DNA from 4 places in the Aliivibrio sp. SR45-2 genome. Region 2 is predicted to be linked to each of the others. Evidence: predicted binding sites of a transcription regulator. Region 2 holds the regulator's gene; each other region holds the start of a gene.

Region 1 (4,677 bases), on a different contig from region 2:
GATGGGCAATACCAAGTAAAGAAAGGTTGATCATTTTTTACGGCTTTTTCGATAAAGTTAATGGTATGTTTATTTACTTCATCATCTAACGTTCTCATTCGCTCGATTGATAATCGCCCATCGTCTTTAATGGTTTGATTGCCTTTACCATCTGAAGTCGAGTGAATTACGTTTCGTGGGGCAAACTTCTGAAACGCTTCGTCTTTTGGCCAATCTGGATCTTCGGTGTATTCCATCGCGTTGAGGTGATATAACCATCCCCAATACTCATCAAAACCATGCATGGTTGGTAGAAATTCATCTCTATCCCCAAGATGGTTTTTACCAAATTGACCTGTTGTATAACCAAGGGTTTTTAATACTTCAGGAAGTGTTGGCGTGTCTTGATTTAAGCCTACAGGACCGCCGGGTAAACCAACGGAGTGCATCCCTGTTCTTACGGGTAATTGTCCTGTCAAAAAGGCAGAGCGACCAGCGGTACAAGACGGTTGAGCGTAATAGTCGGTGAGTAGCATTCCTTTCTCAGCAATACTGTCAATGTTTGGTGTGTCACTGCTCATTACGCCATTGTGATAAGCACTGAGGTTTGAGATACCGATATCATCGGTAAAAATAACAAATATATTGGGCTTTTCTTGCGCGGCATTCGCTACTAATGAAAATGAAAGTGCAGCGGTCACCGACAATTTCTTGAACATCCTATTCATAATGATTCCTTATCTTTAATTACTTCATTGTTACCATTAATCACTCTTGAAAGTGCTTTGCTCTGGTACAAGTCTCTGATCTAAAAGATAGGACACGCTTAAAAAATAAACCAATTTAATACTACTGTTTTTATTACACGCATAAAAAAACGGATGCGATTAAGCATCCGTTTTTCAATCATCATCGTTTGTTATATTAAGCGTTAAATAGCCCAACCACCGACATAAAACACAATCAAAGCGATCGTAATTGACACAATACCTACGTTTAGTTTCTTAAACTCACCAGCAAAAATGCGTCCAACAACCAGAGTAGTAAAGCCAATCATGATGCCAGTTACGATGTTTGCAGACAGAATAATAAATACGGCACAAACAAGGCCAGATAATGCATCAACAGAATCGTCAAAATCCAATTTAGACACATTACTCAGCATTAATAAACCCACGTACATTAATGCCGGAGCCGTTGCATAAACAGGAACCAAGTAACTGACTGGTGATAAGAAAATCATTGCTAAGAACAACACGCCCACAACCGCAGCCGTTAAACCTGTTTTACCACCCGCAGCCGTACCCGCAGCCGATTCAATATAAACAGCAGCAGGTGCTCCACCAACAACCGCTGCAACAATTGAACTTGCAGAATCCGCCGTTAGTGCTTTGCCACCATTAATGATTTGTCCGTTTTCATCCAATAAGTTCGCTTGACCTGCCAGTGCTCGGATAGTCCCTGTTGCATCAAATACCGCCGTCATAACTAGAGCAATAACAACAGGAAGAATCGCAGGCGTTAACGCCCCCATGATGTCCATCGAACCAATCAATGAACCACCATCGGCCGTTTCCAAACTTGGTAATGCAAAGAAACCATTATAAATCACGTTTGGATCGAAGATTAAACCGATAATAGAAATACCGACAATCACTAATAAAATACCACCGGGAACGCGTTTTTTCTCTAAACCAAAAATAGCAGCAAGACCAAGTACCGACATCATGACAGAGAACGACGTAATATCGCCTAGCATAATAGGTAAACCTGCATGTGCATTTTTAACAATAAGTCCTGTGCCATCCGCAGCAATTAATAAAAGGAATAAACCAATACCAATACCAGTACCATGGGCAATCCCAACAGGCAGATTACTTAATATCCATTGTCGAACGCCAGTTACCGTAATAAGCGTAAACAACACACCCATAATAAAGATAGCACCAAGTGCAACAGGAATGCTGACGCCTTGTCCTAATACCAAGCTAAATGCAGTGAAGGCGGTTAAAGAGATAGCACAACCAATCGCCATTGGTAAGTTAACCCACAAGCCCATCAATAATGAGCCAAATGCAGCAACCAAACACGTCGCCACAAACACAGCGCCCGAGTCAAATCCTGCGGCACCTAACATACTTGGTACAACAATAACCGAATACACCATCGCTAAGAACGTCGTTAATCCTGCGATCATCTCTGTTTTTACCGTACTACCGCGTTCTGATATCTTAAAGAAACCATCAAGCTTTTTATCTACGTTTGATTGTGGTGCTGTATTCTGTGCATTGTCCTGAGACATGGGAACATTCCTTACTAATAAGCGTTAAGATGCTGTCATTTTCTGGGCGCATTCTTGCACAAACTGAGAGAAATATAAATAAGCAATCGTTACCGTCACAACATTACAATCAGTTACCATTCATAGTTAAGTAAATGAAACCGAAGTAATTTATGTACTTTTCACACTAAAAACGCCTAAAATTCAACCCAAAATAAATCTAGCTTATTTATAACTATTCTTATTAATTAACTATCTGTGTTCAATATTATCCCAATAACATTGAACTTCTCGGATGGGTACTATCAAAATATTGAATTAAGAAATCCAACAATAAACGCACTTTTTTAGAATCCGTTGCCCCGGGTGGGTATACGCCATACACTTCAATATCGGCCAGTTCATAATCATCTAACACCGTTTGTAACGTGCCTTCTTTTATTTTAGGCATCGCATCATACACAGGTATTCGTCCTAAGCCGTGTCCACCCTCAACAAAAGCGGTTCGTGCTGCGGCATTATTGGTGGTGATGTCACCACTCATTTTAATGCGATAGGATCTTGTCCCTTTTGTCAGCTCTAGCGTTGGTGAACCCAATTTATACATCACCCAGTTGTGCTGTTCTAATTCAGCAGGAGTAAACGGTTTACCACAGCGAGTTAAATAACTTGGGGACGCACACAAGCAAGTCGGTAAAGAAGAGAGCTTACGTGCTTTTAAGCCAGAATCAGGCAATTCAGCTCCTCGAATCGCCAAATCAATCCCTTCTTGAATGATATTAACCACCTCATCAGACAAAATAAGATCTAATTCAATCTTAGGAAACTGCGCTTTAAACACGTTCAATGCAGGGACAATTACCTGCAATCCCATGTTCACAGGACAGGTAATTTTTAATACCCCTTCAGGCTCATTTTTATAGTTTTCCATTTTCTGATTCGCAAATTGTGCTTGATCTGAGATTAACCGACAACTGCTGTAAAATTCAATTCCCACATCGGTGAGTGACAAACTTCGCGTCGAGCGATTGATTAATGTCACTCCTAAGTTCGTTTCTAATTTCTTAATGTGATAGCTGACTACGGTACGTGATAATTCCAACTGTTTTGCTGCCGCACTAAAGCTGCCCTGATCCACCACATGCGTGAATACCACCATGCTTTTTAGTTGTTCAAACGACAATTTCATTGTTATCTCACCTTATTAGTCGAATTATTGAATCAATGTAATCAAATTAATCTGCATTGTCTAACTGAGGTTTACACTCTATATTTTATCCATGCCTTGATTCATCTCTTCAAGGATCACTAATAATTAAAGGAATAGAATAATGACTACACCTAAAAAACGAATTTTAATGGTTCTGACTTCACATTCTGACCTTGGTAATACTGGCGAGAAAACAGGATTTTGGATTGAAGAGTTTGCGGCACCTTATTACGTATTTCTTGATGCCGGAATTGACATTACACTGGCCTCTCCGCTAGGTGGACAACCGCCTATCGATCCAAACAGTGAATTAGAAAACTTTCAAACGGACGCCACTCGTCGTTTTGATAACGATGAATCAGCACAACAGACGTTAGCAAGCACTCACACGTTAAGCGATATCAAAGCTGACGATTACGATGCTGTATTCTACCCTGGTGGTCACGGGCCATTATGGGATCTGGTTGATGATAAAAACTCAATCGCTCTTATTGAAACGCTATTAAATAGCAATAAACCCGTTGCTGCTGTCTGTCACGCCGGTGCGGTATTATTGAATGCAAAAGACACCGCAGGTCAATCAATAGTAAAAGATAAAGCAGTAACAGGGTTCAGTAACACAGAAGAAGCCGCCGTTGCCTTAACAGACATTGTGCCGTTCTTATTAGAAGATGAGCTTAAGAAACAAGGCGGTGATTATCAAAAAGTCAGTGATTGGGCACCCTTTGTTATTCAAGATGGCCTTATCATTACAGGGCAAAACCCAGCAAGTTCTGAAAGCACGGCTGAAAAGTTGTTACTTGCTCTATAGAATCCAATAATTACCATGATTAAAAGATAGGGTATCAATATGATTACACTGCATCACCTGAATCAATCTCGTTCAAAACGCATTATTTGGTTATTAGAAGAGTTGGGCGTAGATTATCAGATTAAAGGCTACCAAAGAGATAAAGTCACTCACCTTGCCCCACAAGAGTTGAAAGACATTCATCCACTTGGTAAATCCCCTGTCATTGAAGATAATGGATTAATTATTGCGGAATCGGGGGCCATTACTGAATATTTAATTAATAAGTACAATACTCAGCTAGCACCAAAAGCAGGCAGTAATGATTATGTCGAATATTCACAATGGATGCACTTTGCTGAAAGCTCAGCCATGCTTCCATTACTACTGACCCTCTTTGTTGAGAAAGACGGCGCT
Region 2 (4,677 bases):
GCGCTTCATCGCGGTTATTCGCTTGAACTGCTTTCTGAGTTTTATCTAATTCGGCTTTCGCTTGGCCGTAACTAATAGGCGCGATGGTTTTAAACCCTTTTTGAGAGAGTTGATTAAATTCTTTTTCAAGAGGATAAACATAAATCTTTAACGTTGTATCTATTTCAATCGCTTTTGCATTCGTTAAAAAAGAAGCTTGCTCAGTTTGAGCTTCTGCAATATCGTCTTCAATCACCGTAATAAATAACGTTTTATATTGCGAATTTAGAGATGCAAACTCAGCAGGATAATAAGCATTTACATCAATAGAGGTCATGTAATCCATTTGTGATATCGCATCGGAAAGAACAACATCGGCTTGCTCTTTATACCCTTTAAGCTTACCAAGCTCTGCATCTGCTTTCGTTATGTATTCGCTGTATTTAGCGGCATAAGATCCAGAAGAAAACATCGAATATTCTTCATTAATTAATCCTGGTTCTTTTTCTACCTCTAAATAAATCTCTTTAGCATCATTCCATGATTCGGTCATTATGTTGTAAGTTGGCTCAGAGTAAAGTCTAAACTGCTCAACAGAATCAAACGTTGCTTTGTCTAAAGTGTATTGTTTTTGTAATACATCAAATGTTGATACTGATGATACGGATCTGTTTTTTTCTACAGCTACCGAAGTCTCCGTATTATTCGTACTTTGACAACCAACCACACTAGACAATGCCGTAGCAATTATTGCCATCTTAAAATATTGTTTCATTCTGAACCTATTTTTATTATATGAATAGACAAAGTGCATGTGCACTTTTTTCGAATCCTACTACATAACAACAATTAAATCAGTATTTACAATGAGTTCACGATTAATTATAACGATTGCATTATAGGTATAAAAAAAGCCGCTCAAATAAGAGCGGCTTTAACATTATCTTTTTTATCGATGATTAAACTAAAATCAATCACCAGCAAACATGTACCCTTCACCATGAACAGTAACAAATATTTGAGGATTTTTTGGATCCACTTCCATTTTGGCACGCATTCGCCTGATCAAAACGTCAATCGTTCTGTCATTTGGCGCATCAACACGGTGGCTGATCATATTTAAAATACGTTCACGTGATAATACCGTGTTCGGATAAGACGACAAAGCAACTAATAGCTCATATTCGGCTTTCGTTAACTTAACTGGCTCACCATTGTTCGATAAAGCACGACGTTGAATATCAAACGTCCATTCCCCGAAACGAATTAAATTTGATTCATCTAATTCTACGGGTTCATTTGCTAATGACATACGCCAAAATAGATTTTTAACTCGGACTAAAAGCTCACGTAACTCCACAGGTTTTGTTACGTAATCATCCGCACCCATCTCTAAACCTACGATGCGGTCAATACTATCAGTTCGTCCTGTAACTAAAATAATACCAATATTAGACTGGCTGCGTAATTCACGCGCCAATAATAAACCATCCTCTCCTGGTAGGTTTATATCAAGCATAATTAAATCAACTTTTTGTTCAGCCAAAACAGTTCGCATTTCTGCGCCCGTTTCAGCCTCGCTCACTTGATATCCCTCGGCTTCAAAATAGCCTACAAGCTTAGAGCGAGTTACCACTTCGTCTTCAACAACTAAAATGTGATAGCTCATAATTTTCTCTTTTTTTTATGGTTATTAGGATGGTTCTTATTACATTCTATTCATATATTGTAATAATGCCAATTCTCAATTGATATTTCTGTATATTATTTGATTCAGAACAAATCTTGTCGCGTATTAATCTTTGCTAATATCTTTATACACCCTGTTAATGATAGGTGCTATTCCTTTTCACACTTATGCCGTACAATTATTTAGTCAATTTTTTGGAGCTTATTTTACATGAACGAACTAAATGCATTTAATGAACAACGTGCTGAAATTTATTGGTGGTTATCTAGCCTATTTGCACACGAGCTAACTAAAGAGCAATTAGAGCAGTATAACAGTTTTGAGATTCGTACCTTTTTAACGAACCTTTCTGAAACTCCAGAGCTAACCGACTCTATTTCTTCGATTGTAACAAAATTGAATGAATTACAAACACGCGAAGATGCACAGCTTGAACTATCGGCTGACTTCTGTGAAGCGTTCTTAGGCTCTGATAAGAACAGTGCGCTTCCTTATGCTTCAATGTATTTAGATAAATCACGCCTTCTTAATGCGAAACCGGCACAAGATATGCGTGATTTATTAGAAAAATACAACATCACTCAAAAAGCTGAATTCAATGAACCTGCAGATCACATTGCTATTGAGTTAGATTTCTTAGGCAATCTAATTGTCATGACGAATCAGCAAACAACGGAACCAGAATTCGAGCAATTCATGGCCGCACAACTGCAATTTATTAACGAGCAGTTATTATCTTGGGCGCCACGTTTTAACCAACTTTGTTCTGAACGAGATACATTTGGCTTCTATGCTACCGTTACTCACTTCCTTGTTACGTTCTTAGAATTGGATGTGAAATTCCTAGCGGGCGAATAACAAAAGCATGTACAACTGGTAAGATAAGTTAACAATAGTGTGATATATATCAAAACGACTATTAAAATTTATTAAATCAGCAATTGTTTGCGCTACGCTTTATAGATAAAATGTGAACGCAAACGATAAAATTTGAATATCAATGAAAACCGCATTTATCGCGGTTTTTTTCATTTATACCACCTAGATTATTCTCTAATCTACTATTGGTAATATACTCACAGGGCCTATTTACCTTCCAACAATCTTTATTAAAAAATAAAGAGAGACTTTGACACTATTGTTGGAACATAAATAGCCCCTTAATAAATTAAGGCTTTTAATATGGCTACCATTAAAGACGTTGCGAAACTTGCTTCTGTTTCGACAACCACCGTTTCTCATGTAATTAACAAAACTCGATTTGTTGCAGAAGCAACTCAAAAACGAGTATGGGAAGCCGTTGAAGAACTAAACTATGCACCGAGTGCCGTTGCTCGTAGTTTAAAGTGCAACACAACTCGAACTATCGGCATGCTAGTTACCCAGTCTTTTAATCCATTTTTTGCCGAAATGATGCACGGTGTTGAGAACTACTGTTACAAGCAAGGTTACACATTATTTATGTGTAATACCGAAGGTGATCTAGATAAACAAAAGCACTACCTTCGTATGCTGGCAGAAAAACGTGTCGATGGCTTATTAGTTATGTGTTCTGATCTAAATGAACAGTTATTAGCACAACTTGAAAAAAACACAGAATTACCAATGGTAATCATGGACTGGGGTCCAGATAGCCCTCATACCGACAAAATTATTGATAATTCTGAAGAAGGTGGTTATTTAGCAACAAAACACCTGATTGAAAATGGACACACAAAAATTGGCTGTGTTACCGGTCAGCTTGATAAAGCAACCTGTAAAGAACGAATTCATGGTTTCTACAGAGCTTTATCTGAAGCAAATTTAACGTCAAATCCAGATTGGATATTTGAAGGTGATTTCGAGTGTTCTTCTGCCTCTAAATCTGTTGAAAAAATGCTACAGATGGAAGATAAACCAACTGCATTATTTTGTTTTAACGACATTATGGCATTAGCGGCTATCAGCAAAATTCAACAAACTGGCTTACGTGTACCTGAAGATATCTCAATCATTGGTTACGATAATATTGAACTTTCTGCATATTTCTCTCCACCATTGACGACGATTCACCAACCTAAACGTCGCGTTGGTAAGACAGCCGTTGAAATATTGTTGGAACGAATTAAAGATAAGCACCATGAAAGACGCATTTTTGAAATGCATCCAGAAGTGGTAACTCGGAAAAGTGTCCATAAGTTGTAACAATGAGTGATGCATTAATCATAAATATGCAAGTGAAAAAATATTTATTTATTTAAAACTTGAACTGGCATAACAGAAAATCATTCCTATTTTCTGAACCAATGTCACATAACTTACAAGTGGACAACATTTCATCTTATTGATTACTATATCATCTTAACTGTCACGAACAGGGCAAACTGTGCGAAAGCTCAGGACGCAAAGCTTCCGGCCTACGTATTTATATAAGGTAGCGGGGTTGCCGATGGCAGGTATTTATATCTGCACATTGTTAATTTTTACTTAGAAATAACAATGTGTGGTTTTGAACTTGCTACTATTTCCTCGGGCTCAGTTGTTTAGTGACATAGACTTACTAACCGAGAATTATTGCAATGGATAAACCAATACTAAAAGATTCACTTCGATTACTTTCCTCTCTAGGAAAAATCACTTCACGCTCCATGTTTGGCGGCTTTGGTGTTTTTATTGATGACACAATGTTTGCACTTGTTGTTCAGGACAGACTGCATTTGCGAGCAAGCGATAACACTATTAATTTATTTAAAGACCAAGGTTTTGAACCTTACGTTTATAAAAAACGTGGTTTCCCCGTGGTAACTAAATATTTTGCTATTTCACCTGAATGTTGGGATGAACCTGATTCAATCCTAATTCAAGCTGTTGTTGCTTTAGATGTTGCTAAAAAAGACAAAGAAAAACAAAAAACAGCAGGTCCCTCTCGAATTAAGGATTTACCCAATCTAAGATTAGCGACAGAGAGAATGCTGAAAAAAGCAGGAATAACGACCGTAAAAGAACTAATGGAGACGGGATCTGTAAAC
Region 3 (4,677 bases), on a different contig from region 2:
TGTCAGTGCTTTTTTTATTACACCGTTATTAGCGATGTCTCTTTGACCTGATACTTTAATTAGTACATTAACCAAGCCTTCTGTCTTTGCCACACTTTCAGCATTATCAGAGGCAGTTAACTGAACTTCAGTATGATAGATATCTGCTTGTTGCTGCGCCCACACAGGCCCCGCAACCATAAAGATTAATAAACAAAAAATACGTAACATCAAACAACCTATAAATACTTTTATAATTTACCGCTGATAATAAGGGCTATCCCCTTATTCAGCAAGGATTCGAATTGACTCAGATCTAACTTTCAAGTTATTAGAGTGATACTTTGTGTAAAAGTTTTATTTTTTCACGATTAAAATCAAGATATTTATTATTATAAAAGTGATAGAATCCCTCAAATTCACTACTGGAAATAGTAATGCTATACAATTTATTCCAAGGTTTTCAGATGCTTTTTGTTGCATTTGGTGCCCTTGTTCTTGTTCCTCTTCTTACTGGACTCGATCCTAACGTCGCTCTTTTTGGTGCCGGTGTTGGTACTCTTCTTTTTCAACTTGTTACTCGTCGTTCAGTGCCTATCTTCCTCGCGTCTTCTTTTGCTTTTATTGCTCCTATTATTTATGGAACCCAAACATGGGGGATCCCAGCAACAATGGGTGGCCTAATGGTTGCCGGTTTAGTTTATGTTGCGTTAGGTGCCGTTATTAAAGTGAAAGGGGTCGCTTTCATTCATAAATTACTGCCTCCTGTTGTTGTTGGCCCTGTAATTATGGTGATCGGCCTAGGCTTAGCGCCAACAGCGGTTAATATGGCGTTAGGAAAAACAGGCGATGGTGGATTTCAATTAGTTGATGGCCAATTGGCTTTCTGGATTGCCGCTGCATCATTATTTACCACAATTGGGGTAAGTGTTTTTTCAAAAGGGTTCTTTAGATTATTACCTATTCTCTCAGGCATCATTGTTGGCTACTCATTAAGTTTACTTTTCGGCATCGTTGATTTTACGCCAGTACAACAAGCCGCATGGTTTGCAGTACCCAACTTCACTTATCCTGAATTTAACATTAATGCCATTCTATTTATGATACCCGTCGCCATCGCCCCTGCGGTTGAGCACGTGGGTGATATGTTGGCAATTTCAAATGTAACCGGAAAAGACTACCTTAAAAAACCAGGCTTGCACCGCACCATTACTGGTGATGGCATTGCAACCATGGCAGCCTCTCTTATTGGCGCGCCACCAAATACAACTTACAGTGAAGTGACTGGTGCGGTAATGCTGACTAAAGCGTTTAATCCAGTGATCATGACATGGGCTGCCGTCTGTGCGATTGTTTTGGCTCTTGTGGGTAAATTAGGCGCAATATTACAAACTATTCCAGTCCCTGTAATGGGTGGCATTATGATCTTACTGTTTGGTTCAATCGCGACGATTGGTCTAAATACTCTGATTAAAAACCAAGTTGATTTACATAAAGCACGTAACTTAACCATTGTTGGCGTTACCTTGGTATTTGGTATTGGTGGTATGGCTGTGGGTATTGGCGATTTTAACTTACAGGGCGTAAGTCTTTGTGGGATTGTAGCTATTGCTCTTAATTTAATTCTTCCTGATGACTTAGGTGAAAACCATGTTGTTGATAATACACAAATGGAAGATGATAAATAAATCTAAGGTCTAGACCTAGGGTAAATAAAAAGGATTGATGGTTACCCATCAATCCTTTTTTAATACTTAAAGCATCCAGTAAATATAATTACTTAATGGTGCAGATTACTTAGTACCGAAGATCTTATCACCAGCATCACCAAGACCTGGAATGATGTAACCTTTATCATTCAACTTCTCATCGATAGCCGCAGTATAAAGCTCAACATCTGGATGCGCTTTTTCTAATGCAGCAATGCCTTCAGGAGCAGCAACAAGAACAAGAATTTTAAAGTTCTTACAGCCTTTCTCTTTTAAAAGATCAAGCGTTGCGATCATAGAACCGCCAGTCGCTAGCATTGGATCAACAACTAAGGCAATACGCTCATCGATGTTAGACGCTAACTTGTTAAAGTAAGGTACAGGCTCTAACGTTTCTTCGTCACGGTAAATACCAACAACACTGATACGCGCACTTGGGATGTGCTCAAGAACGCCATCCATCATGCCAAGACCTGCACGTAAGATTGGCACTACCGTTACTTTTTTACCTTTAATTTGGTCAACTTCAACAGGGCCGTTCCAGCCATTGATAGTTACTTTTTCTGTCTCAAAGTCTGATGTTGCTTCATAAGTAAGTAAGCTACCTACTTCAGTTGCTAATTCACGAAAACGCTTAGTGCTGATATCGCCTTCGCGCATTAAACCAATTTTATGTTTTATTAGCGGATGTTTTACTTCAACAACTTTCATTTCTGACTCCAGATACATTAATCAAACCTTTCAATTATACATACTTTTCATATAAAAAATGACTACACATTAAAATAATTTATGCCGTCATTCTCAAATAACTAACTTACTCATTTTTAATTACAAAATTTCTCCAAATTTCCTTACGCAAACGTTTCCCTTTTTACATTGTGCTGTTAGAATGGCGCGGATTTTTGAAATCCAACCTATGGCGAGGACACCACCGTGAGCGACAACAAAACTTCTCTTAGCTACAAAGATGCTGGCGTAGACATTGATGCTGGTAATGCACTTGTTGATCGAATTAAAGGCGTAGTGAAACGTACTCGTCGCCCAGAAGTTATGGGTGGCATTGGTGGTTTTGGTGCGTTATGTGAACTTCCAACGAAATATAAACAACCTGTTTTAGTTTCTGGTACTGATGGCGTAGGAACTAAACTTCGTTTAGCTTTAGACCTAAACAAGCACGATACGATCGGTATCGACTTAGTGGCTATGTGTGTAAATGACCTAATTGTTCAAGGCGGTGAACCTCTGTTCTTCCTTGATTATTATGCAACAGGCAAACTCGATATTGATGTCGCAGCTCAAGTAGTAACGGGCATTGGTGAAGGTTGTATTCAAGCTGGTTGTGCATTGATCGGTGGTGAAACGGCTGAAATGCCAGGCATGTATGAAGGCGAAGATTATGATGTTGCTGGATTCTGTGTCGGTGTTGTCGAGAAAGAAGACATCATTGATGGCACTAAAGTCGCTGCAGGTGATGCATTAATCGCTGTAGGTTCAAGTGGCCCTCACTCAAATGGTTATTCATTAATTCGTAAAATCCTTGAAGTATCAAATGCGGATCTTACAGAAGAATTAAATGGCAGAACGATTGCAGACCATTTAATCGAACCAACAAAAATCTACATTAAATCAGCACTTAAAATGATTGCAGAGCATGATATTCATGCTATCTCTCATATTACGGGTGGCGGTTTCTGGGAAAATATTCCACGAGTACTTCCTGAAGGAACTAAAGCAGTTGTTGATGGTAAGAGTTGGGAGTGGCCTGCTATCTTTAACTGGCTACAAGAAAAAGGCAACGTAGATACCTACGAAATGTACCGTACCTTTAACTGTGGTGTTGGTCTTATTGTTGCCCTTCCTAAAGAACAAGCAGAACAAGCTGTCGCATTATTGAATGCGGAAGGCGAAAACGCTTGGGTTATTGGCGAAGTAGCAGCAGCAGAGCAAGGCGAAGAACAAGTTGAGATCCGTTAATCGGGACTTACAAACTTTGAACTAGTTCATAAAGAATAAATAAAAGGTGATCAATTATTCGGTCACCTTTTTTATATCTGTAATTTGTGTTCGAATGGTTCTCATTAAACAATAACTAAAAAAGATTATGATGAAGAATATTGTTGTATTAGTTTCAGGAAACGGCAGTAACCTACAAGAGTTTATCGATGCTTGTGGTAACAAAATTCCAAATGCACGCATCTCTGCGGTTATTTCAAATAAAAGCGATGCTTATGGACTACAACGTGCAATTAATGCCGGTATTGACGTACACAGCTTAAGTGCTGCGGGCTATGAAGATCGTGAGCAGTACGATATCGCACTATCTACTCTTATCGATCTTTATCAGCCTGATTTAATTATTCTGGCCGGTTTTATGCGTATTTTAAGTGCAGATTTTGTCTTACGTTATCAAGGTAAGATGCTGAACATCCACCCCTCTCTCCTACCTAAATATACAGGATTACATACTCACCAACGTGCGATTGACGCCGGAGATGAAGAACATGGTACAAGTGTTCATTTTGTCACGCCAGAGCTCGATGGAGGTCCTGTTATTCTTCAAGCAAAAGTGCCTATTTTTGATGAAGATACTGCTGAAGATGTCGCTTTACGTGTTCAAGCTCAAGAACACGTCATTTACCCTATGGTTGCTAATTGGATTATAGAAGAGCGTTTAATAATGACAGATGGAAAAGCAGTTCTTGATGGAGATGTGCTAGGAACATTTGGATTAGAAACAGAAGAGTAAGATAATATCACTTAGTAAAAACGTCATCTTAAACCATAAGATGACGTTTATATTTTATTATGTATTTACTGGACACTCAGAAGGTGGCGGCGCCATATCAAGCACCGTATCGTGGTTTCCGGCACTTAGTTCGCCAAAATGAAACAGAGCATATTCACCCACTTTCATTTTATGCCATTCTTCATTATCAGTCAGAGGTTGAGTTGCAATCACTGACACGACATCGTTTGGTGTTGTTTC
Region 4 (4,677 bases), on a different contig from region 2:
TTAAGATCAATGAAGCCGTAGATCGTGTTTACACAGAATCAGAGTCAACATTAGCTATTAGCGATAACCTTCGTACAATTACAGTAACTAATGAGGGTAATAATGCCGCGGTTATCTGGAACCCATGGGCAGAAGGAGCAGAAAGCATGGGCGACATGAATAATGATGGATATTTAACAATGGTCTGCATTGAATCGACTTATCATGCAACAAGTTTAGAAACAGCAAAAACAATTCAACCAAATGAATCATTTACATTAAGTACGATTATTCGCGCTTAAATTGAACCAATAAAAAAGCGGAGATAAAATTAATTATCTCCGCTTTTTTTCATTCTAAGCACACTGTTATTATCTTTCCCAGTATGACTCTTCTAAACTGTCCTCGCGTTCAGGTAACCCACGAGATAAGCGTGGTGAATGCTGAGCCAAAACCTCAAAGCTTACTCGGTTTGAGTATTTACATACTTGAGATAATGAAGAGTACGTTAAGTAAGAATGTTGATGCTTACTTGAATTCGGTACATTATTACGATGGTAATGATTTGCAGCCATATCATGCAACAATGCAGACAAAGCACCATCACCCGCGCCATTCGTATTTTTGATTTTCTCAGGACCACCCATGTACGGTGAAATATGAGAATATACTTTTGTCGGCTGATCACAACTTGCTTTAACTGCTGGACGACTGAATTCATATTGATTAAATTCAGCGATTGTTCCGGGAAGTAATGGCAACGATGTTTCACGTTTCGCAGATTCTTCTGTGTAACCTGCCATGTACAGTCCAACAGGACCCGCAGTACATAAAACAAGATCAACCCACTCAAGGGCTTTATCTGCCGCTTCTAATGGGTCAGAAGCACCCGTTAATGCTTCACCTTCTTCTTCATTCATTGCCACAACAGACACATGATCACTTAGGAAGTCACGCCAATATTGAGGATCATCTTGAACAACAAATTTGGTCCCCATGGTTAGGACAACAGGCACATCATATTTCTTCGCGTACTCAATGGCTTTCATGGTTGCTTCAGGCATTGGATCACCCTCTTTACAACGAACAAGATAAGCCGTTAATACTAATGCAGACGCATTTTTAAAGATCTTTTCAGGGATACTATCAGCACGAAGTTGATTCATATCCCCTTCACTAATTGCAAACGTACGCTCGCCATCTTGACTAATTAAAGCAAAACAACGGCCTATTGCACCAGGTACAGGCTGAAGATAATTCAAATCCATACGGCTTGAAGTATTACAAAGGTAACGATAAGAATAACTACCAATATGGATATCTTCACTCATAACACCAAGCAATGTTGATTTATCATCAGCAAGCACTGAATAGTTATGAAGTGTATTACCAATCGTGCCACCAGCGTATTCGTTGGTGATCATATTGTTATCTTTAAGCTCATTATAAAGCATTTCCGCTTTATCATTATCGATAACCAGTGAGTGCCCTTTACTCAAGCCATACTTTTCAATAAAAGCATCATCAATTCTAGCTTCAATATCCACTAAGGTTTGATCAATACCAATAATGTGCGTACGCGACATTTTTTTGGTTTCTTGAGCTTGACTCACTAATGGATCACGAGCGTGAACAGGAAAATAATGCTTGGATTTACGTTGACCTGGAAACTTCATAAAATAATCATTCAACTGGCTAAGGGAATAAGTGCGGAAGTTTAGCCCTTGCTTAACGCCCTCGCAATACCTCATATAGCAACCTTTCAAAGGCAAACGTTTGCTATTCGTAATTATTTAAGTCGCTAGCGTTCATCTCTATATTCATGGTAATTTAGAGCGTATTTTTTGAAGGTAACTACCATGACAACTGAACTACTTAGCTACGATGACATTATTGAAGTCGCTTACGATATTTTCCTAGAGATAGCTCAAGATAACCTTGAACCTGCTGATGTTGCTCTTTTCACTCTACAATTTGATGACCGCGGTGCGGCTGAAGTCGTTGATACTCGTGACGACTGGGCTGAGCATGTTGGCTTTGAAGTAGATGGCGAAGTATACGCAGAAGTTCTAATTGGCTTAGTAAACGAAGAATCTGATGTATTGGACGATGTATTTGCTCGTATGTTAGTAAGCCGCGATCCTGAACATAAATTCTGTCACATGCTATGGAAACGTGATTAATTAATAATCACTCTATATTATCGACAATATAAAGGGGCTATTTGCTCCTTTTTTATTGAGTTTCGTATTATCTACCCCCATTATTTCTTTATGCTCACAAACTACTTAATGTAGAAAATCATAAAGGAATAACATGTCGCAATTTCAATCTCGATGCCCTTCTTGCCAAGGCATAAACCGTCTTCCTATCGAACGTATTAACGACAAACCTACTTGTGGTCGCTGTAAGGAACTCTTACTAGATGGAAAACCATTAGAAGGCACTAGTGAAAACTTATCCGCATTATTAGACAGCGAACAACCTATTGTTATCGATTTTTGGGCACCTTGGTGTAATCCGTGTGTCGGCTTCTCACCTGTCTTTGAAGACGTTGCCGCTGAACGTAATGGCCAAGTTCGTTGTGTTAAAGTAAATACAGAAGCTCAACAACAAATTGCAGCACAATATCAAATTCGTTCAATTCCAACGATCATGGTTTTCAAAAATGGAGAACGTGTAGATATGATCAATGGTGCATTGCCAAAAGGTCAATTTGATCAATGGTTAAACCAAGCACTACTTAAATAGTCAGTCACAACCCTGTCAAAAGATCAAAAAAAGCCCCTTTACTGGATAACCAATAAAGGGGCTTACATTTCTATTTATCTATCTATTTATCAAATACACATTAATTTGAAAAACAGATTAACCGATAAACTCAACACCATTCATGTACTTACGCAGTACTTCAGGAATTGCAATTTTGCCATCCGCTTGTTGGAAGTTCTCTAGAATCGCAACCATTGTACGACCTACAGCAAGACCAGAACCGTTTAGTGTATGAACCAATTCTGGTTTCTTCTCACCTTGACGACGGAAACGCGCTTGCATACGACGCGCTTGGAAATCCCACATGTTTGAACAAGAAGAAATCTCACGGTACGTTTCTTGTGCTGGAACCCATACTTCTAAATCGTATGTTTTACGAGAACCGAAGCCCATATCACCAGTACAAAGAATCACTTTACGGTAAGGAAGTTCAAGAAGTTGAAGTACTTTCTCAGCATGACCTGTTAGTTCTTCAAGAGCAGCCATTGAATCTTCTGGTTTCGTGATTTGAACTAATTCAACTTTGTCGAATTGGTGCATACGAATAAGACCACGAGTATCACGACCGTAAGATCCTGCTTCAGAACGGAAACACGGTGTATGTGCCGTCATTTTCAATGGAAGATCAGCTTCTTCAGTAATTGTATCACGTACCATGTTTGTTACTGGCACTTCCGCTGTAGGGATAAGAGATAGCATCTTAAGAGGAACATCACTTACTTGCTCTGTTAGCGGGCTTGTATGGAATAAGTCTTCACCAAACTTAGGCAATTGACCAGTACCATATAGGCTGTCGTGGTTAACTAAGTAAGGTACATACATTTCCATGTAGCCGTGTTCTTCAGTATGAAGATCAAGCATGAATTGCGATAAAGCACGGTGTAAACGCGCAAACTGACCTTTCATAACGATGAAACGAGAGCCTGAGATTTTAACTGCACTTGCGAAATCAAGGCCATCCGCAAGCTCACCAAGAGCAACGTGATCTTTCACTTCAAAGTCGTACGTTAGCGGTGTACCCCAACGTAATACTTCTACGTTTTCATCTTCATCTTTACCATATGGTACTGACTCATCAGGAAGGTTTGGTACTGACAAAGCGATGCTTTCAATTTGTTGTTGAAGCTCAGCAAGTCCTGCTTTTGCATCATCTAGTTCTGAACCTAGTGTTGCAACATCAGCCATCATGCGATCTGCTTCTTCATGATCGCCCTTCGCTTTTGCTTGACCAATGGACTTCGAACGGGAATTACGCTGCGCTTGAAGATCTTCAGTGATAACTTGAAGGGATTTACGTTGTTCTTCAAGGGTGCGAAGTGTCTCTACGTCTAGCTTAAAGCCACGACGTGCCAGTTTCTCTGCTGTTTCATCCAGCTCTGTACGAAGTAATTTTGAATCAAGCATTTGTAATCCTATGCCTTATTGGTCATTGTGCGTTCAAAGTAAACAGAACCCACTTAAAAATAAAATTTTGTGCAATTTTCAGTTCAAAATTGCGATTTGAATAAGATACCGAAAATGCCCTTTTATTGGTAGCGTTTTAAGGGACTGTTTTGATCTAATTGGGCTAAATACTCTAGCTTTTCACTAATTTTGGTTTCTAGACCACGTTTTGTTGGAAAGTAGTACTTACGATCCTGCATTTCTGGAGGGAAATAGTTCTCACCAGAAGCGTATGCATTAGGTTCATCATGCGCATAACGATAATCTGCACCATAACCCATGTCTTTCATTAATGAGGTTGGCGCGTTACGTAGGTGATTAGGCACATCATAATCTGGCGAGTTAATCGCATCCATTTGTGCTTGTTTCCATGCGGTATAAACTGCATTACTTTTTGGTGCACACGCTAAATAGACGACCGCTTGTGCTATCGCTCTTTCGCCTTCTGCAGGACCAAGTCGAGTAAAACAATCCCATGCATTC

The links. Region 2 encodes PurR, which represses purine synthesis genes. Its sites were predicted from a motif close to TNANGNAAACGTTTNCNTNA; they were not measured.
Region 1: a site for PurR is predicted at 2,360-2,379, ahead of AACV33_RS05665 (NCS2 family permease). Genes of this name have one in related genera too.
Region 3: a site for PurR is predicted at 2,543-2,562, ahead of purM (phosphoribosylformylglycinamidine cyclo-ligase). Genes of this name have one in related genera too.
Region 4: a site for PurR is predicted at 1,744-1,763, ahead of AACV33_RS05065 (inosine/guanosine kinase). Genes of this name have one in related genera too.

What each region holds. Positions count from the first base shown of each region.
Region 1 is NZ_CAWPRC010000111.1:143,452-148,128, forward strand. It holds gene AACV33_RS05660 (arylsulfatase) at 1-707, opposite strand, end outside; gene AACV33_RS05665 (NCS2 family permease) at 911-2,281, opposite strand; gene AACV33_RS05670 (LysR family transcriptional regulator) at 2,529-3,449, opposite strand; gene AACV33_RS05675 (type 1 glutamine amidotransferase domain-containing protein) at 3,592-4,281, shown strand; gene AACV33_RS05680 (glutathione S-transferase family protein) at 4,321-4,677, shown strand, end outside.
Region 2 is NZ_CAWPRC010000156.1:6,583-11,259, reverse strand. It holds gene AACV33_RS11400 (hypothetical protein) at 1-754, opposite strand, end outside; gene torR (two-component system response regulator TorR) at 950-1,648, opposite strand; gene torD (molecular chaperone TorD) at 1,880-2,527, shown strand; gene purR (HTH-type transcriptional repressor PurR) at 2,852-3,853, shown strand; cyclic di-GMP riboswitch class I at 4,017-4,099, shown strand; gene AACV33_RS11380 (TfoX/Sxy family DNA transformation protein) at 4,228-4,677, shown strand, end outside.
Region 3 is NZ_CAWPRC010000088.1:48,218-52,894, reverse strand. It holds gene AACV33_RS04100 (DUF2066 domain-containing protein) at 1-210, opposite strand, end outside; gene AACV33_RS04095 (uracil-xanthine permease family protein) at 417-1,667, shown strand; gene upp (uracil phosphoribosyltransferase) at 1,773-2,399, opposite strand; gene purM (phosphoribosylformylglycinamidine cyclo-ligase) at 2,625-3,665, shown strand; gene purN (phosphoribosylglycinamide formyltransferase) at 3,796-4,437, shown strand; gene AACV33_RS04075 (class II glutamine amidotransferase) at 4,495-4,677, opposite strand, start outside.
Region 4 is NZ_CAWPRC010000110.1:66,794-71,470, reverse strand. It holds gene AACV33_RS05070 (D-hexose-6-phosphate mutarotase) at 1-281, shown strand, start outside; gene AACV33_RS05065 (inosine/guanosine kinase) at 351-1,655, opposite strand; gene AACV33_RS05060 (HI1450 family dsDNA-mimic protein) at 1,839-2,162, shown strand; gene trxC (thioredoxin TrxC) at 2,296-2,730, shown strand; gene serS (serine--tRNA ligase) at 2,848-4,155, opposite strand; gene AACV33_RS05045 (replication-associated recombination protein A) at 4,278-4,677, opposite strand, start outside.